One region of the Arthrobacter sp. 05T423 genome, then DNA from elsewhere that is predicted to be linked to it. Evidence: riboswitches for the same ligand, from Rfam matches in the RefSeq annotation. Region 1 holds a riboswitch; each other region holds the start of a gene.
The links. A riboswitch is a leader RNA that binds a small molecule or an ion and turns the genes downstream of it on or off. The one in region 1 is predicted to bind cyclic di-AMP.
Positions count from the first base shown of each region.

Region 2: linked by a shared signal. The riboswitch ahead of AC1DFE_RS03400 (LysM peptidoglycan-binding domain-containing protein) and the one ahead of AC1DFE_RS20935 (C40 family peptidase) in region 1 are both predicted to bind cyclic di-AMP.
Region 3: linked by a shared signal. The riboswitch ahead of AC1DFE_RS03875 (aggregation-promoting factor C-terminal-like domain-containing protein) and the one ahead of AC1DFE_RS20935 (C40 family peptidase) in region 1 are both predicted to bind cyclic di-AMP.
Region 4: linked by a shared signal. The riboswitch ahead of AC1DFE_RS20635 (NlpC/P60 family protein) and the one ahead of AC1DFE_RS20935 (C40 family peptidase) in region 1 are both predicted to bind cyclic di-AMP.

Region 1 covers NZ_JBFTLC010000038.1:23,255-28,791, reverse strand. The annotation lists gene AC1DFE_RS20960 (molybdopterin molybdotransferase MoeA) at 1-1,120, opposite strand, end outside; gene AC1DFE_RS20955 (DUF6457 domain-containing protein) at 1,117-1,464, opposite strand; gene mobA (molybdenum cofactor guanylyltransferase) at 1,501-2,094, opposite strand; gene AC1DFE_RS20945 (HNH endonuclease) at 2,130-2,630, opposite strand; gene AC1DFE_RS20940 (NlpC/P60 family protein) at 2,852-3,637, opposite strand; gene AC1DFE_RS20935 (C40 family peptidase) at 3,741-4,451, opposite strand; cyclic di-AMP (ydaO/yuaA leader) riboswitch at 4,504-4,673, opposite strand; gene AC1DFE_RS20930 (M23 family metallopeptidase) at 4,810-5,537, opposite strand, start outside.
Region 2 covers NZ_JBFTLC010000002.1:155,145-160,681, forward strand. The annotation lists gene AC1DFE_RS03395 (NAD(P)(+) transhydrogenase (Re/Si-specific) subunit beta) at 1-1,124, shown strand, start outside; cyclic di-AMP (ydaO/yuaA leader) riboswitch at 1,282-1,447, shown strand; gene AC1DFE_RS03400 (LysM peptidoglycan-binding domain-containing protein) at 1,452-2,381, shown strand; gene AC1DFE_RS03405 (YybH family protein) at 2,632-3,045, shown strand; gene AC1DFE_RS03410 (purine-cytosine permease family protein) at 3,042-4,589, shown strand; gene AC1DFE_RS03415 (ArgP/LysG family DNA-binding transcriptional regulator) at 4,601-5,515, opposite strand.
Region 3 covers NZ_JBFTLC010000003.1:11,117-16,653, reverse strand. The annotation lists gene AC1DFE_RS03880 (bifunctional glycosyltransferase family 2/GtrA family protein) at 1-1,056, opposite strand, end outside; gene AC1DFE_RS03875 (aggregation-promoting factor C-terminal-like domain-containing protein) at 1,315-2,151, opposite strand; cyclic di-AMP (ydaO/yuaA leader) riboswitch at 2,157-2,320, opposite strand; gene AC1DFE_RS03870 (sensor histidine kinase) at 2,415-4,028, opposite strand; gene AC1DFE_RS03865 (response regulator transcription factor) at 4,032-4,772, opposite strand; gene AC1DFE_RS03860 (hypothetical protein) at 5,288-5,537, shown strand, end outside.
Region 4 covers NZ_JBFTLC010000037.1:8,167-13,703, forward strand. The annotation lists gene AC1DFE_RS20620 (ferredoxin reductase) at 14-1,132, opposite strand; gene AC1DFE_RS20625 (alpha/beta hydrolase) at 1,559-2,380, opposite strand; gene AC1DFE_RS20630 (GTP pyrophosphokinase) at 2,585-3,691, shown strand; cyclic di-AMP (ydaO/yuaA leader) riboswitch at 3,902-4,067, shown strand; gene AC1DFE_RS20635 (NlpC/P60 family protein) at 4,071-4,802, shown strand; gene AC1DFE_RS20640 (GGDEF domain-containing protein) at 5,026-5,537, opposite strand, start outside.

The DNA of each region.
Region 1 (5,537 bases):
GCGGGTTGCCCGGCAGCCCCAGCACGAAGCGCCCGTCCGGCAGTTCGGCCAGGACGGCCGGGTGTCCCGGCCGCATCGCCACGCCGTCGATGACTAGCCGTCCGCCGAGTTCAGCCACGGCACGCCTGAAATGGTCGGTTCCGGAGCGGCCCGTGCCGCCGGTGGTGATGACGACGTCGGCCGGCAGGTTTAGTGCCTCAGGGATGCCTGAGTCCTCGAGGCCCACCAGCCATTCCCTATAGCCGTCCCCGATGCGGGCCTGCTGACGGCACAGGCCGCCCAGCATCTCCACGACCGCGGCCAGCTGGGGTCCGAAGGTGTCGCGCACCCGCCCGGGCCCGGGCAATCCGTGGTCCACCACCTCGGAGCCTGTCAGCAGCAGCTTCACCACCGGCTTGCCGAGGACCTCCACCTCGTCGTACGCGGCCAGGGCAGCGAGTGCCACATGGGCGGGATTCAGCACGATACCCGCCCGCACCAGAACATCCCCCGCGGCCGCTTCCTCTGCGGCCTTCCGGATGTGCTGGCCGTTGCGGGGTTCGCCGGGCCGGGCGGTACCTCCCAGCGTCAGGACGGGCAGCCCGTCCTCGTCCGTGGAGATCACGCCGCTCTCGGTGCGCAGCACTGCCTTGGCGCCTGGCGGAATTAGTCCGCCTGTGACGATCACGCTCGCCTGGTGCGGAGCCAGCCGCTGCCCTGGCTCGGCCAGGATCCACGGCCCGCTTCCGTTAACGGCCCAGCCGTCCATGGCGGACGACGCGTAGTGGGGCATGTCCTGCCGGGCGGTAATGTCCGCGGCCAAAGTCCGGCCCACTGCGTCGCGCAGCGGCACAGGTGCGGCAGGTATCGGGGCAGCACAGTCGAAGGCGGCCTGCCGGGCCTCCTCCCAGGTGTGCGCCAAATGCCTGGCCGGCGTGGCCGGATCCCCCGGCGAATCCGGCTCGTCCGCAGCGGCCCGTTCCCCTGCCGCGTCAGGCTCCGCTGTCGCGGCGGAGTCGGCGTCGGAGTCGGTTGCGTCTGTCGCGGCGGGTTCGTCGCCGGCAACGGTTGCATCGTCCGCGGCAGCTGCGTCCCCGGAAGTGGTCAGGTCGTCAGAGCGGCGCTCGGGCGCTGCGGTCATTCCCCCGGTGTCCCGCTGGGCGCCGATGTTCCGGCCGTGCCTCCGGCCGGGGTCGATGCCGCAGCCTGCGCCTCATTGGCCGTGTAGGCCTTGGCAACGGTGCGCGCCACGTCCATGGCTTTCTGCATGGCGTGCACGTCCGGTGCCTGGCCCGAAGCGCAGCCGAGGCCGGCGGCGAGCCCCGCAATGAAGGTGGTGAGAGGCGCGGCGGGACGCACTACGGAGTGCGCAGCCACTCCCGCGACGGACAGCACCTCGTTGATGTCCACGTCCACATCCTCGAGCTCAAAGGCCCGCAGCAGCAGACGGCACCACTCCTCAAGTGTTTCGTCCTGGCTTTTCATGCCTGCCTCCAAATCCACGGCGGCCCGGAACGCGGCTCATTGCTCCCGGACAGCGACTCCTAACGCGGCCGCGTCATCCCAGGTGTCCACGTCATCCGTGGAGCCGGCGGGGACAACCACAGCCTGCACGTCAAGACTAGCAAGGAGGGCGAAAACTGACCCGTGGACCAGGGCGTTGCGTGCGGCAGCCTCTCCCACGGCACGCGCCAGCGCCGCCGCGCCGTAGAAACCAGCCAGCGGCTGCAGCCGGCCGTCCGCCGATGCCGCGATGACGCCGTCGGCGGACGCGCCCGGGAGGGCGTCCCGAAGAACGCGCACGGCATCACCCACATGCGGCATGTCGCACGCGAGGACCAGGACCATGTCCGCCGGCCCCGCACTCCGGAGCGCTGCAACCCCGGCAGCGATCGCCGCTGCCGGGCCGGCAAACGGCGGATCCTCACGGGAGGTGAGCACGCCGCCCGGAAGGCCCCCGGTCTCTGGCCCCACCACAACCGTGTGCCCGGCATCCGCGGCTGCCGCGAGTGATCGCTCAAGGAGGGTGCCGCCGTCGAACATCAGCGCAGACTTGGGCGTGCCGCCCAGTCGCGAGGAGCGGCCGCCGGCCAGGATTATTGCGTCAAAGTCCACACACCCAGCGTAATCCTGTGAGGCTCAGGCCGGGGTCAGGCTGCTCTTTCGGGAAGCAGGAACGGATCCCACGCCGGTGTGGGCTTCTCCAGTTCCTTGATCTGCCACATGGTGCCCACCGGCGGAGCCGGGTCAAACCGGAGCTTCCACCCCATTTCACCGGGCGTGTGGTCACCCTTGACGTTGTTGCACCGGAGGCAGGCGGCGACGAGGTTCTCCCAGGAGTCCGCACCGCCCCGGGATTTGGGCTGGACATGATCTATGGTGTGGGCTGCCTTGCCGCAGTAGGCGCACCGGTGGCCGTCGCGGCGAAGCACGCCGCGCCTGCTCACCGCGGTGATCATGTTGTACCGGGGGCGGATGTAGCGGTTGAGGAGAATCACGGACGGACGGCCCATGATGTCCTGCGGCCCGACGACAGGATCGTCGCCTTCGGCCACCACGCTTGCCTTTCCGGTGAGCACAAGGACCAGCGCCCGGCGGAAGGTCACTACCGCCAGCGGTTCATATCCAGCATTAAGAACGAGAGTGCGCATGCACATACCTCTTCACGGCCGCACCCGGCAGAGGCCCGAGGGCCGGCTGCCCTCTGCATGTCCGGGCTATGGATCGACACCATAAGAGTAAACACTCAGTAGGCAGATGAGCGAATCGAGCGCAAGCATCGCCCTGGTGTGTCGCCCAATTAGTCATGCAGGGAAGGCAAAAAGAGGACCCCCGCCAGTTGGCGGGGGTCCTCCGTAATGCTTGGGATATCTTAGCCGCCGACGCGGATGAAGACCGGGCCGGAGCCGACGTTCACGCTGAACAGTGCGGTGGTTCCGCCGTTCCAGCCGCCGTGGACGGCCATGCCGTTGCCGACGTAAACAGCGATGTGGGCCAGGCCCATGCCGCCGTTCTGGTAGTAGGCGAGGTCGCCCGGCCGAGCTTCAGCAGCGCTGACGGTGCGGCCGAGGGACAGGTAACCTGCCGGCCAGCCGTGGTAGTGGATGCCAACGGCAGCCAGGGCGTTGGTGGCCAGGGCGGTGCAGTCCTGCGAGACGCCGAGCTGGGCGTAGGCAGCAGCTGCAATCGCAGCGCCGCGGCCGCTGGCGGCGGTCGTCGACGCTGCCGGGGCAGCAGTATCGACGGCGGCTGTGGCCTGAACTGCCGGTGCGGCGTCTGCAACCGGTGCAGCGTCAACGGCGGGGGTGGATTCCTGGACCTTGACAACAGGCTTGGGGGCCTCGACGACGGGAGCCGGTGCAGTGGAGACGGCCGGCTTCTCGTAGGAGATGGCGATGCTGGAAGCAGCGGAGATGGTGGCCGGCGCAGCGGACTGGACCTCCAGCGTGGAGGCCGGAGCGGATTCGCGCTGAACGTTGGCCTCAGCAGCGTTGGCGGCGATGCCGCTGGTCAGGACAAGACCGGAAGCAGCAGCGATAACTGCGGCCTGGCGGCCCACACCACCGGCGTTGTCGCCGACGGCCTTGGCAATGACGGCCAGCGAGTTGGTCTTGGTGACCTCGGCGCGGTGGCGTGCAATGGTCGCACGTGTAGTCATTTAAAATTTCTCTCTTTCGTATTCCACGGACCGCGGTAGCAGGACGTGGGTTATCGACGCGCCGGCATCTTGGGGGTAAGCCGGCCCGTCTCGAATGGGATTCTTAGCGAAGGGTGTAAAAAGCGGACGTGCCCGTTGCGGTCACCGGGAGCAGGAGCGTGCCGTCCGAGGGGTTCAGCGCGCTGATCATCATGCCGTTGCCGACGTAGATGCCCACGTGGGCGCCGCCGTTCTGCATGACCAGGTCGCCGGGAGCAGGCGTGGAGGTGGGCTTCATGGCGTTCCACGCGTTGACGCGGGGAATGCTGATGCCTGCCTGAGCGTAGACCCACTGAGTGAAGCCGGAGCAGTCCCAGCCGTCGGGGGTGGTGCCACCCCACACGTAGGGGTGACCGATGCCGGTGTACGCGATGGCGGCCAGTCCGGCGGCTGCGGCGGAGGCCGCACCATCGGTGGACTTGGCGGTGACGGCCTTGGCAGCACCGGCGTTCTCGTCGCTGGTCTGGCCTGCGTCGCCCGCCTTGCTGTCATCGCTCGACTGAGCGGCGACGGTTTCGACGACCGGGGCTGCCACGGTGGTGACAGCAGGACGCTCGAAGGAGACAGTGGCGGTGGGCGCGGCGGTCACAGCGAGCTGCGCGGCCTGGGTTCCGGTCTCCGAAGAGGCGGAAACACCAATGTTGGCGTCGGCTGCGTTGGCCGGCATGCCAACGCTCAGGATGAGACCTGAAGCAGCCGCGATGACAGCTGCCTGGCGACCTACTGTGCCGGCATTGGCGCTAACCGCCTTGGACACGGAGTCCAATGGGTTCATACGAACCGTTTGCGCGCGGTGGCGCGCGGCATTGTGGCGTGAAGACACGAAGGTAGCCTCTCCCAATGCCTGCGAGGTGAGCTGTCGGATTCGGATGGGAGTCACCCGGCCACTCTGCTTCCTGGGAAGCTTTGCGACTTAACCCCAAGGCCTTCTTGCGAAGACCAAAATTGGTTCCCCCGCCCCTGCCAGACGATGTAATGCGAACGGACCTTGAGCGGTGGCAGAGTTAGGCAATCCACTCAAGAGCGTCAACTTCGGAAAAGTTGACGCGGTTTAGACGGTACAGCAGTTCGGAACGAATGTCACATTCAGGTCACGGCGTGTCACAGGAATGAGAGTGCTCCATCGACTTGGCTTAAAGCCAGCCCATGGGGTCAACGACATCCCCGTTGACCATCACCTCGAAGTGGAGGTGGCAGCCGGTGGAAGCGCCTGTGGTCCCGCTGAGGGCAATCACTTCGCCGCGGGTCACCTTCTGTCCAACCTGAACGCTGGAGGACGACAGGTGGTTGTACGTGGTTTCGAGGCCATTGCCGTGGTCGATCACCACGCGGTTGCCTCCCCCGTACGGATGCCAGCCCGAGAAGGTGACCTTGCCACTGGCCGCAGCGAGCACTTGCGTCCCGCACTGGGCAGCGAAGTCCTGGCCGCGGTGGAACTCGCCGGCTCCGCCGGTGATCGGGCTGACCCGGTAACCGAACGGCGAGGACTTGACCAGCGTGGTCAGCGGACCTCCCAGGGTGCCCAGCGATGCCGACCGGCTGATGCTGCCGGCCGACTGGGCACTCAGGAGTTGCTTCAGCTTTCCGTCCGGGTCACCAGTGGTGGCTACGGAGGTGCGGCTGAAGTCAATCTTGGCGGCCGCTTCGGCCGAGACTTTGGGCTGGGCCAGCGAGGCGGCAGATGAGGACGCCCCTCCCTGCTGGTCACCGGCAGCCAGGACCGGGCTGGTCGCCGGGACAGTAACGGTCAGCAGCAAGCCGGTGGCGGCGAGGGCTACGCCGGCCTTCTGCCCAACGCCACTGGCCGAGGCGAAGTCCGTAACCTGTCGGAACGGACCCCGGCGCCGGCGGCGCGCTTCGC
Region 2 (5,537 bases), on a different contig from region 1:
CCCAGATGCCGCAGCTCGTGGCGCTGTTCAACGGTGTGGGCGGCGGCGCCGCCGCCCTCGTGGCTCTGCTGGAACTGCCGCACGCCGAGGACGCCTGGGTGCGTGTCGCCGTCGTCTTTACCCTGCTTGTCGGGGCGGTGTCCTTTGCCGGCTCCGCCGTGACATTCGCGAAACTGCAGGAGCTCATGACCACGCGCCCGGTGGTGTTCCCCGGGCTGCCGGTACTCATGGGGGCGGTGCTGCTCGCCGCCGTCGGTGCCGCGGCCGCCGTCGTGCTGGGCGGGTCGCTGATTTTGGCGCTGCTGCTCCTGCTGCTGGGCCTGGTGGCAGGCGTGCTGCTGGTGCTGCCGGTGGGCGGCGCCGATGTGCCGATCGTCATCTCGCTGCTCAACGCGTTCACCGGCCTGGCGGTTGCGGCGTCCGGCCTGGTGCTGGGGAACGTGCTCCTGGTGGTGGCGGGCACGCTGGTGGGGGCATCGGGCACCATCCTCACGCGGGCGATGGCGGCGGCCATGGGCCGCAGCGTGGCCGGCATCCTGTTCGGCGCGTTCCGGGGAGGCTCGACGGCGGGATCCACCGCCGTGAGCGACCGTCCGGTCCGCTCGTCCAGTCCGGAGGACGTGGCGGTGCTGCTGGGCTACGCGCAGCGCGTGATCATCGTTCCCGGCTACGGCCTGGCTGTGGCGCAAGGACAGCACACGGCGGCAGAGCTGGCGCAGGCCCTGGAATCCCGGGGCACCCGCGTGGATTTCGCCATTCATCCCGTGGCAGGCCGCATGCCCGGGCACATGAACGTGCTGCTCGCCGAGGCCAATGTGCCCTACGAATCGCTCAAGGAAATGGGCGAGATCAATTCCGAGTTCCGCACCGCCGACGTCGCGCTGGTGGTGGGCGCGAACGACGTCGTGAATCCCGCCGCGAAGACCACCTCCGGTTCCCCGATTTACGGAATGCCGATCCTTGAGGTGGCCGACGCGCGCCAGGTGGTGTTCCTCAAGCGGTCCATGCGTCCCGGGTTCGCCGGGATCGAGAACGACCTCATGTTCGAGCCGCAGACCACCCTGCTGTTCGGCGATGCGAAGGAGTCCCTGACGAAGGTGCTCGGGGCGGTGAAGGCCCTGTAAGGTGGGGCATTCCGCACCCCTTTCCTGACCGCACCCTAAGCGCCGGCCGTTACCGAAATGTGACTTTTGGTGCATGAGTGCGATAGCCTCGGCCGGTGCCCTGGTTCCGCTCAGGGCATTCCCGGGCAGAATGCCGAGCCCTGCCGCTGACCGGGATCCGTTCGCAATGACCAACAGGCAGGGACGGGGGAACCACTTTTCTACCGGCCTTGCACGCCAAGACCTTGGGGTTAAGTCCAGACGCTCCGCTCACGGGCGGGCAGGACCGGGTGACTCCCATCCGAACCCGACAGCTCACCCCGCAGGCATGGGAGAGGCACATCAACCATGTCACGTAAGTCCACCGCCGCGCGCCATCGCGCTACCCCCACGACGTCCATCGCCCTGCAGGGGCTGTCGTATTCCTTCAAGTCCAACGCCGCCTCGGTTGCCAAGCCGGCGGCCGCCGCCGCCGTTGCTTCCGGACTCCTCTTCGGCGCGGGGGCACCGGCCCACGCAGGCGCGTATGCGCCCGAGACGCCGGACAGCGCCGCTGCCCAGGCCGCTACTGCCCCGGCGGCTACTGCCCAGTCCGTCGCTGGCCAGGCGCTGGCCGCCCCGGCAAGCGGAGGATCTGCTGTTGCCGGCGCGTCGCACACCGTAGTGCCCGGCGACACCCTTGGTGCCATCGCAGCACGCCATGGCGTCAGCCTCGATGCACTACTCGCAGAGAACGGCCTGTCCCTGGCCTCGGTCATTTACCCCGGCGACCAGATCTTCATCCCGGGGCCGGGCGCAGCTGCAGTTCCCGCGGTACCGGCAACTCCCGCAGTCCCTGCGGCTCCTGCTGCGCCCGCAGCCCCGGCCGTCCAGGAGCCCACCGGCATGGGAATATACAACGCCTCCGCGTCGATAACGCCCGCAGCAGCAACCACTCCGGTAGCGGCTGCCACCCAGTCGGCCAGCGGCGTCGGCGGCGCCATTGTGGCCTCCGCCCGGGCGCAGCTCGGCGCCACCCAGGATTGCACCGTCCTGGTGGAACAGGCACTGCGCTCCGTCGGCAAGTCCGTCGGTGATCTCGCGCCCGCGCAGTTCTACCAGTACGGAACACCCGTCTCCGCCCCGCAACCCGGCGACCTGATGATCAGCGCCGGGCACGTCGGCGTTTACATCGGCGGCGGGCAGGCCATCAGCAGCGGTATGAACGGCGTCAACGAAACCATCGTGCACCCGGCCTCCTGGCTCACCGGCTCCACGTATGTGCGGGTGAACGCCTAACTGCGGGTAGGTGCCTAACGGCGAATGCCGAACCGGCGAAACGGAATAACGCAACAGCGGCGGGTGCATCGGCACCTGCCGCTGCTGCGTTAGGTGGCTATGTGCAGCTGAATGTCCGCAACAAAAGTAACTTGCAAGCAACAATTGTTGACTGGAGGATACTCTGTCGGGTTAACTGGCAACCTGACCGGATGTGAGCTGGGACACGTCACGGCTGACAATTTGCACGCAACGCCGAGAGTGAGTTCCCGTGGACCTAATCACCACCGCCGAGGTTGAGGCAGCAGCGAAGAGGCTGATGACCGCCTTCGCGGCAACCGACACAGACGAGTACTTCGACTGTTTCGCACCTGACGCGACCTTCGTCTTCTATACCGAACCGAACCGCCTTACTTCGCGCGGGGAGTACCGCGCCCTGTGGCAGAACTGGCTTGAGGATGGCTGGCGGGTCTCAGACTGCGCAAGTTCGAACGCGCAGATCCAGGTCGCCGGCCCTTGCGCCGTTTTCAGCCACGATGTCGAGACCGTCATCGACGTTGCCGGCACCAAAGAGACCCTTCACGAGAGGGAGACCATCATTTTCACCAGGACCGAGTCTGGCGGCGTGCTGGCCGTTCACGAGCATCTTTCTCCGACGCCCGTTAGCCCGAAGGCGATCTCATGACAAATGATTTCAAAGCCCCTGCCGTGACCGAAGTCGAAAAGCACGGCATCGAACCGATTCCCGCTGTCGACAGGACCGCGAAACCGCTGGACCTGTTCCGTCTGGTGTTCGGCGGCGCAAATACGTTTGCAACGGTGGTCCTGGGATCGTTTCCCATCCTCTTTGGGCTGTCCTTCAAGGACGCACTGTTGGCCACGGTCCTGGGTGTCGTGGTTGGCGGCCTGATACTTTGCCCGATGGCCGTTTTTGGCCCGACCAACGGAATGAACAATGCCGTTTCGTCGTCCGGGCATCTGGGCGTGCACGGCCGCGTAGTGGGGTCCTTCTTGTCGCTCCTGACGGCGTTCGCTTTCTTCTCCATTTCCGTGTGGAGTTCAGGGGACGCGCTGGTAGGGGGTGCGAATCGCCTGGTCGGCCTGCCCCAAAACGCCGTCACGCTAAGCCTCGCCTACGGCGTCTTTGCTGTCCTGATCCTGACCGTGTGCATCTATGGGTTCCGTTTCATGCTTTGGGTCAACAAGATCGCGGTGGTCGCCGCGTCCCTGCTCTTCCTCCTCGGCATCTTTGCCTTCGCGGGTTCGTTCGACCCGTCCTACGCCGGGACGTTCGGGCAGGCGGCGGATGGTGCTACTAACGCACTGTTCTGGCCGTCCTTCATAGGATCGGCACTGATCGTCATGTCCAACCCGATCTCCTTCGGCGCGTTTTTGGGCGACTGGTCCCGGTATATCCCGGCTGAGACGCCAAAGCGAAAGGTCATGGCTGCTGCCTTTCTGGCCCAAGTGGCTACCCTTGTGCCGTTTGGCTTTGGGCTGGTCACGGCCACCATCATTGCCACGGAGGCGCCGGCGTTCTTTGAAAACTCTGACTATGTGGGCGGTCTCCTGGCCGTTTCCCCTGCCTGGTACTTCCTGCCGGTGTGCCTCATAGCCCTGGTGGGCGGAATGTCCACCGGCACCACCGCGCTTTACGGAACAGGCCTCGACTTTTCCAGCGTCTTTCCCAGGTTCTCCCGCGTGCAGGCGACGTTGTTCATCGGGTCCATCGCCATCGTCTTCATCTTTGTGGGCCGCTTTGCCTTCAACATTGTGCAGAGCATCTCCACATTCGCGGTGCTCATCATCACCTGTACCGCGCCCTGGATGATCATGATGATGATCGGGTACGTGACGCGGCGGGGCTGGTACGACGCCGACTCCCTCCAGGTTTTCAACCGCCGCCAGGTTGGTGGCCGGTACTGGTTCAACCGCGGGTGGAACTGGCGGGCGATGGGCGTCTGGATCTTCTCTGCAGTCATGGGAGTCATGTTCGTGAACGTTCCGAACCAGTTCGTCGGTGCCCTAGGCAATCTCGCCGCGGGAGTGGACCTGAGTATCCCTGTTTCCATTGGCCTGGCTGCAGTTCTCTACCCCGCGGTGCTGTGGCTCTTCCCGGAACCCGCAGACGCCTTTGGCCCGGCCGGACCAAGGTTCGTCAGGGCAGCAGCCCCGAAGAACGTCGCGATCGTTGATGAGAAGAAGGATCTCGAGTCCGTGCTGTCCTAAACCCTCCCGCCTCACCGGAGTTGGTTTCGGTGCGGCGGCAGCGTTTGGGCGGCACGGACGACGGCGTTCGTCACCTCCGTGAGGCCCGGCGAGTCCAGCGTCCACACCTGCCAGTAGAGCCGCAGGTCCTCGCTCCACGCCGGATCGAGCTCAAGGAGCGAGTTATCGGGGTCCTGCTGGTCCGGCACCATGCCCCAGCCGAGACCGGCGTGGACCGATTCGACGTACTGCACTGAATCAGGAATGAAGTGCTGCGGGGGAGTGGCGTCCGGCGCGACGCGCGCGAGGACCGCGAGCTGGTGCGTGTCCTTCCGGTCATACTGCATGACCGGGGCGACGGCGAGGGCCTCCTGGGTGGGGCCGTCGGGGAACCAGCGGGCCACGAACTCGTGCGACGCCTTGGCCCGGTACACCATGGTGCCGAGCGTACGGATGGTGCACCCCTGCACCGGCCGGGGGTCCGCGGTGATCGCCCCGACCGCGTCGCCGGACCGCAGGAGGTCGGCCGTGGCGTGCTCGTCGTCGCGCAGCAGCTCGAGCGCCACCCGGCCGCCCAGTGCGATCTCCCGGTAGGCCGCCGGCAGCCACGTCGCGATCGAATCCGCGTTGGCCACGATCGGTACCCGCAGCCGCTCGGCACTGGGCAGCCCGCCGTCGTCCCCCTCCGCAGGCCCGGGACCGCGGAGGGCAAGGACCGCCTCGTCCGCGAGGAGCAGGAGCTGGCGCGCGGAGCGGAGAAGCTGTTCGCCCGCCGGCGTCGGGCGAACTGGCTTGAGGCGGCGCACCAGCACACTGCCCACGGACCGTTCGAGCGCCTTGATGCGCTGGCTCACGGCTGAGGGCGTGAGGCGCAGTTCACCGGCCGCTGCGTCGAAGGTCTCGTGGTCGACGACGGCGGCAAGGGCCCTGAGCTGGTCGAGTTCCATGAAGATATTCTAATGTAAGTAC
Region 3 (5,537 bases), on a different contig from region 1:
GGCGAGCTGCGGGTCCATCAGGTTGCGGCAGAGGTAGAAGAGGACCAGATACGCGAGGGTGGAGGCCACACCGATGGTGCCGAACCGTACCAGCTGGCCGAACAGGCTGCCGCCCGGGCTCTGCTCCTGGCTGCGGGAAGCTGCGGGGAGAGGGCCGCGGGCCAGGGCGGCACGGAGTTCGGCGACGGGGATGCGGCCGGTGACCATGGCCTTGCTGAGCCGGGCCATGCCGCGGACGTCGCAAAGGGCTGTCTGGACGATGTCCACGCTGGAATTGGGGTCGTCCGTCCAGTCCACCGGCACCTCGTGGACGCGGAGGCCGCAGCGTTCGGCGAGGACCAGGAGCTCGGTGTCGAAGAACCATGCAGTGTCCACGGTGTGCGGGAGGATCTGCTGCGCGATGTCGGCGCGGATGGCCTTGAAGCCGCACTGCGCGTCGCTGAAGTGGGCGCCCATCAGGGACTGCAGCATGAAGTTGTAGCTGCGGGAGATGAATTCGCGCTTCGGCCCGCGGACCACCCGGGAGTTGCGGGTGAGCCGCGTGCCGATGGCGAGGTCCGAGTGGCCGGAGATCAGTGGGGCCAGGAGGGGATCCAACGCGGCCAGGTCGGTGGAGAGGTCCACGTCCATATACGCAAGGACCGGCGACGGCGAAGCCAGCCAGACCTTCCGCAGGGCGTTGCCGCGGCCCTTCTCCTCGAGGTGCACCACCGTGACCTCGCGGAGCTCCCGGGCGACGCGCTCGGCGGCCTTGAGCGTGCCGTCGGTGCTCGCGTTGTCCGCGACGGTGATGCGGAACGAGTGCGGGAAGGTGCCGCGCAGGTAGGCGTGGAGCCGGCGTAGGCACTCCTCCAGGTCGCGTTCCTCGTTGTAGACCGGGATGGTGACGTCCAGGACCGGTACCGCGACGGAGGTGTCGATGGGCGACCGCCGGGGGTGCCTCAGGGGCGCGTGCACCGGGGGTTGTCCGGCCGCGTGGGCTCCGTGGAGCACGTACGGCGGGGTGTGCAGCGGTGGGTGCGGCTGGGTTCCGGAGGCCTGGTCGGTGATGGTCATGCATCAACAGTGGCGGCCGCTGTTATGAGGGTTTTAGGGCGAAGCTGTGCAGGGGCTGTGGAAGTTAAATCGGCGCTCGCCGGCCGCCGGAACCAAGCAGCGTCCTTTCGGAGTTGCGCCGCATTTCTGCACCACTTTGCCGGGCGCAGATGGTGCCGGGACGCCGAAGGGCCCCGGATCCTGGCGGATCCGGGGCCCCGGGCACCCTTAAGCGGTGCAGAAATGCGCGCCGTCAGCCGGTTCGGCTGCGGCAACCTGTCAGTACCAGTTGTGGGCGAGGTGCCAGTTCAGCGCGCCGCACGGGGAGTCGTAGCGCTCCTTGATGTAGTCCAGGCCCCAGTTGATCTGGGTGCGGTAGTTGGTGCGGTAGTCCGCCCCGGCGGTCGCCATCTTTTCGGCGGGCAGGGACTGGACGATGCCGTAGGCGCCGCTGCTGGCGTTGGTGGCCGTGGTGCGCCATTCCGATTCCTTGGTCCAGAGCCGGTGCAGGCACTGCATCTGGTCAGCGGACCAGCCGAAGGAGCCCAGCTTGCTGGCCGCGTAGGCCTGCGCGCCGGCAGGATCATTCAGGGCAACGGGCGCCGCGGCCTTCGCGGGGGCAACCTTGGCGGCAACCCTGGCCTTGGCAACCGGGGCGGCCTTGGCAACGGGAGCCGCCTTCGCCACCGCCGCCTTCGGAGCGGCCTTGGCGGCTGCCTTGGGTGCGGCGGTCTTGGCTGCAACCTTCGGCGCGGCCTTGGTGGCAGACTGCGGGGCGATGGTCGCCCCGGCCGGGGCCGGGAAGGCGGAGATCAGCGTCTTGTCGAAGTTCAGCGCCTGTCCGGCGTCGGCTGTGGCCGCCGCCGTCGCGGCGGCGGAAGGCGCGGCCTGGTCGGCCGCGTGGCCTGCGGCACCGACGCCAAGGAGCACGGCGGCGGCAGTGGTCAGGACGGCTGCCCGGCGCCCAAAGGACGGAAGGCTTGCAGTGAAGCGGCCCAATGCAGTCGTAGGACGGGCCGGCTCGGCGCGGTGCCGGGAAATGCTGTCGCGTGAAGTCGTGCGGCCAGACTTATGGGAGGCGCGTTCAGGGCGCGCCTGAGCCTTAAATTCAGACATGGTGGATTGCCTCTCAACACCTGCGGAGTTAGCTGTCGGGTTCGGATGAGGTCATCCGGCCGCACGGAAAATTCACGTGTCGGCTTCACCCCAAGGGCTGATGCGAAAAGCCCGGGACTCTGGTTCCCCCGCCTCTGCCTGATCTAGCGGAATCCGGGAAGCGGCAGAGCTGGGCGTCAATCCGGAGATGCGGTCCTAGTGGCGGCCGCACCATATCGACGGTACAGGAGGCTTCTGATTAAGTCACATTTAGGTAACGGGCATCACGACAACGGCGCGGCGCCTTGCGCGGGCAGCCGGACGGCGAACTCTGTCCGTCCGGGCCGGGAGGTGACCTCCACCGTGCCGCCATGCGCCTCCACTATGGACTGCACAATGGACAGGCCCAAGCCACTGGTTCCCTCTGCGGAGGCAATCCCCGGTTCCCCCTGCGAGGCCGGGGTTTGCAGGGCCGTTCCTGCGCTTGCGCCGCCGCGGGCAGGGCCTTTCGCCGCTGCGGTTGCAGGCGCCAGGGGCGCCGGCAACGGCGTCGCACGTGACGCGTCCGCGCGGGCGAAGCGCGCGAAGACCTTGTCCACGAATTCGGGAGGGATGCCGGCGCCGTCGTCCGTGACTGTAATCACAGCACTGCCGTCCGCTGAGCGCATGACGCCGGTGGTCACCGTGGTCCCGGGCGGTGTGTGTTTGCGCGCATTCGAGAGCAGGTTGACCAACACCTGGTGCAGCTGCGAGGCGTCGCCCCGAACCGATACGGGTTCCTCGGGAAGATCGAGGTGCCAGGCCCGGTCCGGCGCCATGACTTTTTCGTCGCTGACGGTCTCAATCACCAGTTGCGTCAGGTCCACGTCGCTGACCTTGAGGGGCTGGCCCTCGTCGAGCCGGGCGAGCAGCAGGAGGTCCTCCACCAGGGCGGTCATGCGCTCGGATTGGCTCTGCACGCGTGCGAGGGATCGCTGGCCGTCCGGAGTGAACTTTTCGGTCATGCGCATCAGCTCGGTGTAGCCGCGGATGGCCGTGAGCGGCGTCCGGAGCTCGTGCGAGGCGTCCGCCACGAATTGCCGCACCTTCATTTCGCTTTCCTGCCGCGCTTCCAGCGCGTTGGAGACGTTGTCCAGCATCTGGTTCAGGGCGTGCCCCACGCTGCCCACTTCGGTTCCGGGATGGGCGTTCGACGGCGGGACGCGGACGGCGAGTGCAACCTCACCGGCGTCCAGCGGCAGGCGCGAAACCTGGGTGGCTACCTCGGAGAGCTGCTCCAGCGGTTTCATGGTGCGGCGGATGAGCACCGTCCCTGCCAGGCCGATCAGTACGAGTCCGCCCAGCGAGACGATGGTGATCGTCCAAAGGAGCGACGTCAGGGTGTTCTGCTTTTCCGCGAGCGGGAGCCCGGTGACGATGACGTCTCCGTAAGGCGCTTGGGCGGCCACAAGCCGGTACGTGCCCGAGGACAGCGTGCGTTCAACGGGCACACCGTCGCGGCGGAGCTCCAGGAGGACCTGGTCATCCCGGGCGGACAGCGAGGCGACGGTGGCGTCGGTTGCAATGAAACCGGCGCTGATGACGGTGCCGTCCTCGATCCGGGCGGTTACAGTGCCCACCCGCTGGCCGCGTGCCCCCAGGGGATCGGGCTTGGTGCCCGGGTTGCCGAGCGGCGGCCGGCCGAACTCGCTGGAGCGGTGGGCCGCCTCCGTGAGCTGCTTGTCCAGCTGCTGGGTCAAATAGGAGTCCATCGAGGCGTAGCTGAACAGGCCAATCGCGCCGCAAATGGCCACCAGGAGCGCCATGGCAACGAGGACAAGCCGGGTGCGGAGGTGCCACGTGTCCGGCTTCACCCAGCTTCTGCGCTGGGTAGGGGTGGCACCGGAAAGTTTTGCCACGGCCTACTCGGCCGGCTTGATGACATAGCCCGCGCCGCGGACCGTGTGGATCATCGGCGCGTGCACGGCATCCACCTTCTTGCGCAGGTAGGAAATGTACAGTTCGACGATATTGGCCTGGCCGCCAAAGTCGTAGTTCCACACCCGGTCCAGGATCTGGGCCTTGCTGACCACGCGCTTGGGGTTTTCCATGAGGTAGCGGAGCAGCTCGAACTGGGTGGCTGTCAGTTGCAGCTCGTCACCGGCGCGGGTGACTTCACGCGTGTCGAGGTTCAGGACGAGGTCGCCCACCACGAGCTCGGCGGAATCCATGGCGGCGACGCCGGAGCGCTGGACCAGCCGGTGCAACCGCAGCAGGACCTCCTCCATGCTGAAGGGCTTGGTGACGTAGTCGTCGCCGCCCGCGGCGAGGCCCACGATGCGGTCCTGTACTGCGTCCTTGGCGGTGAGGAACAGGGCCGGGACCTCCGGCGCGAAGGCACGGATCCTGCCCAGAAGCTCCACGCCGTCGAACCCGGGAAGCATCACATCAAGCACCAGCACGTCAGGGCGGAACTCCTTGGCGAGCTTCACGGCCTCGGGGCCGTCGGCAGCGACAGCCGCCGACCAGCCGGCCATGCGCAGGCCCATGCTCATGAGCTCGGAGAGGCTCGGCTCGTCGTCGACCACAAGGGCGCGGATGGGGGATCCGTCCGGGTGGGTCAGCTGGGGAAGGTTGTTTGTCATGGAGTGCGAAGTGGCCATGTGACAACTCTCCGTTCTGGTGTTTAGCAGGCGCTTTGGCATCCCTGTGCGCCAGCTGTGAATCCCAGCCTAACGAGCTGAAAGGCCACGTGTACTCATTTTTCAGGTCACAGGCATGGCTCTTGCGCCGCACAGGCCACGCACAGGAAGGCTTCCCACTCTGGAACGGACACTTCCGCATCCCCTAAGGAGACCGCAAATGAGCGGACAGCAGCACGCCCCTGTTCCAGAAACCACACCCCTGCCCCCCGGCGCCGGAGACCTCTCCCGGCTGGGGCGTTGGCTGGGGAGCGCCGACGCCCGGCCCCACCAACGCTGCTCCCGCAGCTTCCCCTTGTGCAGTGGACCCCCGGTCAGCAGGCGCCATATTTTCCGATGACCGCCCTTCCGATGACCGGCCGCCGGAACCCGCAACTGAGCCGGCCGGCCGGGGCGCAGTCGCAGCCCGGGCACCCGCGGACGGCGCCGCGGTAGGGGGCTGGGGAGGGCCGCCGTCGGCAGGAAAAGCAGCTGGCTTGGCAGCAGGCGGCAACCCCTGGACCATAAAGCGCGGCCTGGTTGTGGCCGGCGCGGCGACGGTTCTGGCGGCGGGTGCCGGAGCCACCGTGTACGGACTGGGCAGCAACGCTGCTGCCGCCGGCGGAACGGCCGCCGGTGCCCAGGGCGGCCTGGCCCAGGGCGGCACACAGGGCGGTTTGAGCCAGGGCGGTACGCAGGGCGGCCTGCCGCAGGACGGCGGGTCGCTGGGAGGCCCCGGCGGCATGC
Region 4 (5,537 bases), on a different contig from region 1:
CTGGTGATGCTCCTCAGATGTCGAGGTTAACGGGTCCGGCAGCTGCCGAAACGCACGTCTGGATTAGTTGGCCCGGCTCACCGTGGACTTCGCCGGTTCGCAGGTCCCGGACCTGCCCTGCACGCAGGGGCAGCAGGCAGCTATGGCAGATGCCCATGCGGCAGCCGCTGGGCATGAGGACGCCGGCGTCTTCGCCGACGTCGAGAAGGGGGGTATCGCCGTCGGCCTCCACCTCGCGGTCAGAGGCCTCAAAGGTGACCAGGCCGCCGTCGTGCCCAACACCCCCCAGCAGGCTGGTGTTGAAGCGTTCGATGATGAGGTTGACCGGGTCCGCGGCGAAGGGGCCCGTGGCCGCGCTTGTGCGTGATGACTTGGGGTCCTTGGAATGGGCGGCCGCCTCGGCGGCCCACAGGGCCTCCGCGTCGTCGAGGAACCCTTCCGGGCCGCAGGCGTAGGCGGCGCGGCGGCGCCAGTCGGGGCACAGGGTGTCCAGTGCGGCGGCCGTGCCGAAGTCCACCCGGCCGCCTTCCCCCGTGTACCAGTGGTTGACGCGGAAGTTGGGAAACTGGTCCGCGAGCTCGGACAGTTCCTCGCGGAAAATGCTGTCCTCCGGCCTGCGGGCGGAATGGATCAGCACCACATCGGCGTCGGGACGGTGCGGCACGAGCGTGCGGACCATGGACATCACGGGGGTGATGCCGCTGCCGGCGGTGAGCATCAGGAGCGGCCGGGGGTGTTCGGGGAGCACAAAGTCGCCCTGCGGGGGCGCCAGGAACAGGACGTCGCCTGGCCGGGTGTTGCGGACCAGGACACCGGACACGGCACCCATGTCGCTCACGGTGATGGCGGGATCCTCGCCTGCCGGGGCACTCAGAGAATAGGAACGCCAGTGCCGGACGCCGTCGAGCTCCACGCCGATCCGCGCCCACTGGCCGGCCTTATGGGCCTTCCAGCCGCGGCCGGGCCGGAAATGGATCGTGGCTGAATCCGCTGTCTCGGGGACAACCTTGGTGACCACGCCGCGCAGCTGCCGGGCCGAGAACACCGGGTCAAAAAGCGCGAGGATATCCTCCGGGGCGAGGGGAGTTGTCAGGACAGACGCGGCGCGCGCCAATTTGCGGAGCCGGATCACGCCGTCCGCTTCCTACCGGGCTCACCCATGTGTATCTCCTAGTGAAACCCATGATCGAAATGTGCTGACTATCCCCCAACTACAAGAGTCCCCCATGCCGGTGCCACGAGCAACCGGCGTCCGCATCGCGGGGCGCAGGGCCTCCCGGCCGCTCCCCGGCGGCTGCATCCTGCTCATCGGCTGAGCCCTACTCATCGGCCGGGTACGGGCGGCCATGAGTTCGCTGCTGGAGGGTTCCGGCGGCGGCGTAAGCGTGCAGATCGGGGCGATGGCAGTGAGATCAGACAAGGCAAGGTCCCTCCGTTGTGACGGCTGCAGTGTTCGCGGTTGATGATAAGCATACTTACCGCCGGAGTGCATGTCCCGGCTCAGCCCACACCAGTGCAACGAACGGACGTCGGAGGAGTTCCCCGTCCAGGCGGACGCCTAGAGCTGCAGCAGCTCCTGCACCAGCTCACGGCATTTCCGGTAGGACGGTGCCTTCGGGTCGATCAGCGCGAAATGGTCGCCGGGGACCTTGACCACCTGGACCGGGGCTCCGGCTGCGCGGGCGGCCGTGGCGTAGGCCTCGGACTGGCTCACCGGCACGGTGTCGTCCTCGAGCCCGTGAACCGCGTAGACCGGGATGGCGAGCGGGACGGCACTCATCGGGTCGGCGTATTTGTGGCGCTTGGGGTACCTTTCGGCAGATCCGCCCAGTAAGTTGCTGACGGCGCCGTTGCTGAGGTCTAGCCATTCCGCCTGCGCGAGGTTGAGCAGCCCGGACTGGCTGACCACGCCGGTCAGGTGGACGGCCTCACCGTTCAGGTTCCTGGCGACCTGCCGGTCGGCGTCCGCCGTACCAAGTGCGGCAAGCCGGTCCCTTCCGGCTGCCCAGACGGCCAGGTGTCCGCCGGCCGAGTGCCCCAGCGCCACCACGCGGTTCAGGTCAAGGTCGTGCTCGCCGGCCACCTCACGGAGCTTGTCGATACCGGCGAGGACATCCTCAAATGTCCGCGGCCAGCCGCCGCCGTCACCCGCCCGCCGGTACTCCAGGTTCCAGGCCACGATGCCGTGCGCCGCAAGGTCTTTCGCCACCGGCTCACCCAGCTCGGCGCCGTACTGCGAGCGCCAGTAGCCTCCGTGGATCACCACTACGATGCCGCGCGGGGAAGGCGGCTTGCCGTTGCGAGCAGCGGGTGTTTCCGGCAGGAAGAGCTCGCCCCATTGGCTGGGGTGCTCACCGTAGTGGTACTTCTGCCGCTTCACTGCATCCTCCTTGGATCCTTCGGACAGGGCGCCGGGCCCCTCCTTGCCGCCTCCCGTGTTCCCGGCATCCGGGGTTGCAGGGCACGACGGCGCACAACAGCCATGTGCCGAGCCTACAGGGACGCCGCTTCCGTGGGGCGGAAGGGGCTGCAGTGGCGCGGGTGTCACCGGCGCTGCTGCGCACCGTCTTGATAGTTTGGAGGCATGGCAAGCAACTGGGATCGCCTGGACGTCACTCAGCGCGACTCCGTGCAGGAAAACGTGGAACTCTATGAGCGCGTCCGGCCTGCCCTGAAGCTGGTCACCCGGGAGACCATGCAGATACTGCGGAGCATGCTCAAGGACACCGAGGTCACCCCGCTGTTCGTGACCGGCCGGACCAAATCGGTGGACTCCTTCCGGGAAAAGATCTCCCGGACCGACGAACCGCTGGAAGAGGGCGGGCAGCGGCTGCTGAAATTCCCGGACCCGTTCCGCACCCTCAACGACATGGTGGGCGTCCGCGTCATCACCAAGCTGCCGGCTGAAAATGCCATGGTGGCCAACCTGATCAAACGCCAGCGGCACCTCTTCGACTGCCGGGGGGACCGCGAAAAGGACATCGGCTCCATCGAATCCGGAACCTACGGTTATTCCAGCCGGCACCTGATCCTGCGCACCATCCAGAACGACGTGGTGAAGAACTACCAGCAGGTCTTCAACCCCGAGGTCCAGCCCAACGGCAGCTACTTCTTCGAATGCCAGATCCGCACCGTGTTCGCGCACGCCTGGAGCGAGATCGAGCACGACATCCGGTTCAAGGCCGAGGACCCGCGGGCGTGGACGCCGCACTTCGACCGCCAGTTCACGGCCACCGCCGCCATGCTGGAGACCGTGGAGACCGCCTTCGCCGACCTGCACGAACGGTACGAGGAGGTCCGCAGCTACTGGGACATGGAGGGCGAGGGCGCGGCGCAGCTCACGCCCAACCGCATCCGCGATGTCTGGCGCGCCCTGCTCCCCCATGTGGACCGGAAAGTAGATGATGACTGGGGATGGGCGGCCGAACTCCTGGCGGCCCACGGACTCAAGCAGACCGTCCAACTCGCTGGACTACTCAGCGCCAACCGGATCACCGAGGTCCGCAGGGCCCTTGACCACCGCTACTCCCCCGGCCCGGACCGCCTGCTGGATGACCTCCTGCTGTGGCAGTACGGCACTAAGCACATCGACCTCACCGCAGAGGCGCCCGACGCCGTCCCCCACCCGCGGCGCGACAGCCTCCTGCGGCGGCTGAGGCAGATCGAGCGCTACCGCCAGACCAAGAAATAGAGTGCTGGCAGGCTAGAGACAGGAGAGTGAGGTTCGACACACCAATCAATGCCTAATTCCATACATGACGTGGGCCAACGGGACATGAACGACACGGCCCCGTTACCTTAATGTGACATTGGGCGAAGCCTCCCGTACGGTGGAAAACGTGCCTTTTTCACCGAGGAGGCACTCCCGCGCTGATTGCCTAACTCTGCCGCAGCCCGAGGAACCATTCGATTACCCATGTCCGGCAGAGACGGGGAAACCACTTTTCGGCCCGCTTGAAGCGGGCCTTGGGGTGAAGCCGCGCAGTTCCTGACCACGCTCAGGACAGCGGCCGGGTGCCTCCCATCCGAATCCGACAGCTCACCTCGCAGGCACCGGGAGAGGCTTCTTCATGTCGTTCCGCTTTATTTCTGGCCGCCGTGCTGCGGCCATCCTTGCAGCATCCGGCCTCGCCTTCACCGGCAGCGTCGCAGCCAATGCCGCCAACGCTCCGGCCCAGCAGACGAAGGCTCCGGCCGCCGCTGTGACGGCCAACCAGACTCAGGTACCCCTGAACGCTGCCTCCAGCGTCAAGATCGAGTTCGAACGCCCCGCGGTCAAGTCGGCGCCGGCTCCCGTGGCGGCAGCGCCCGTCTTCGCAAAGCCTGCCGTCAAGCCGGCCGCGAAGAAGGCAGCGGCACCTGCCGCCGCACCCGTGGCACCTGCCGCGGCTCCCAAGGCTGCAGCTGCGCCGGCCGCACCCGCACCGAAGATCACAGTCAAGGCCGCGGCTCCCGCCCCGAAGACGCCCGTGAAGGCGGCGGCGGGCGTCAACGCCGCGATGCTGGCGTCAGCCTACGCCCAGATCGGCATCACGCAGGACTGCACCGCCATGGTGGAAAAGGCCCTCGGCGCCGCCGGAATCCATGTGGGTGACCTCGCGCCGATGCAGTTCCTGAGCTACGGCAAGGTCGTCTCCACCCCGCAGCCCGGCGACATGGTGGTCCAGTCCGGCCACGTGGCCATCTACGCCGGCGGCGGCAAGGTCGTCAGCGGCGGCATGAACGGCATCAACGCCACCATGGCCCACCCGCTGTCCTGGCTCACCGCCACGGGCCCCGTCACCTTCGTGCGCGCGGCCTAAGCAGGGCTAAACAAACCGCCGTGTTCCGCTGCCTTGGGGGCGGCGGAACACGGCTATCCCAAGGTGCCCCCACCTTTCTCCAAGGATGGCGGAACACACTGGCTATGCCTGATGAAAGACCGCAGTCTCCGGCTGCGAGTCAGGATCGCCGGATCCGGCTTGTCCCCCATGCATTCCGGATCCGGTGCCTGCCGGCAGCAGGGACAGACAACCACCGACCCGTTTAGCCCCTGACCGTGCGGTTCCGCCCCTGTGACTTCGCTTCATACAGCGCGACGTCGGCAGCGGCGATCACTTCGTCGAGGTCGGCGGTTTCCGCGTTGTAGATGGAAATGCCGTAGCTGACGGTCGGCATCCGCAGCAACTCCGGAATGTGCTGTTCCGCCAGCCTCCTGCTGATTTCGGCCGCGATGATTTCCGCGCTCTTCGGGCCGGCACCGGGGAGCAGGAGGATGAACTCCTCACCCCCGTAGCGCCCGGCAAGGTCCGTGGACCGGGCCGACGCGCCGCACGCCTCGGCAAAGGCCTGGAGCGCAAGATCACCGGCCGCATGGCCGAAGGTGTCGTTGACCGACTTGAAGTGGTCCAGGTCCGCCAGGATCAGTGAGCCTCCGCTGTTGGCGGCCTTGCTGCGGTCCAGCTCTTCGGCCGCTGCTTCCAGGAAGGCGCCGCGGTTGAGAAGGCCCGTGAGCCCGTCCTGGGTAGCGACCGTCCGCAGCGCCCGTGTCTGCTGCT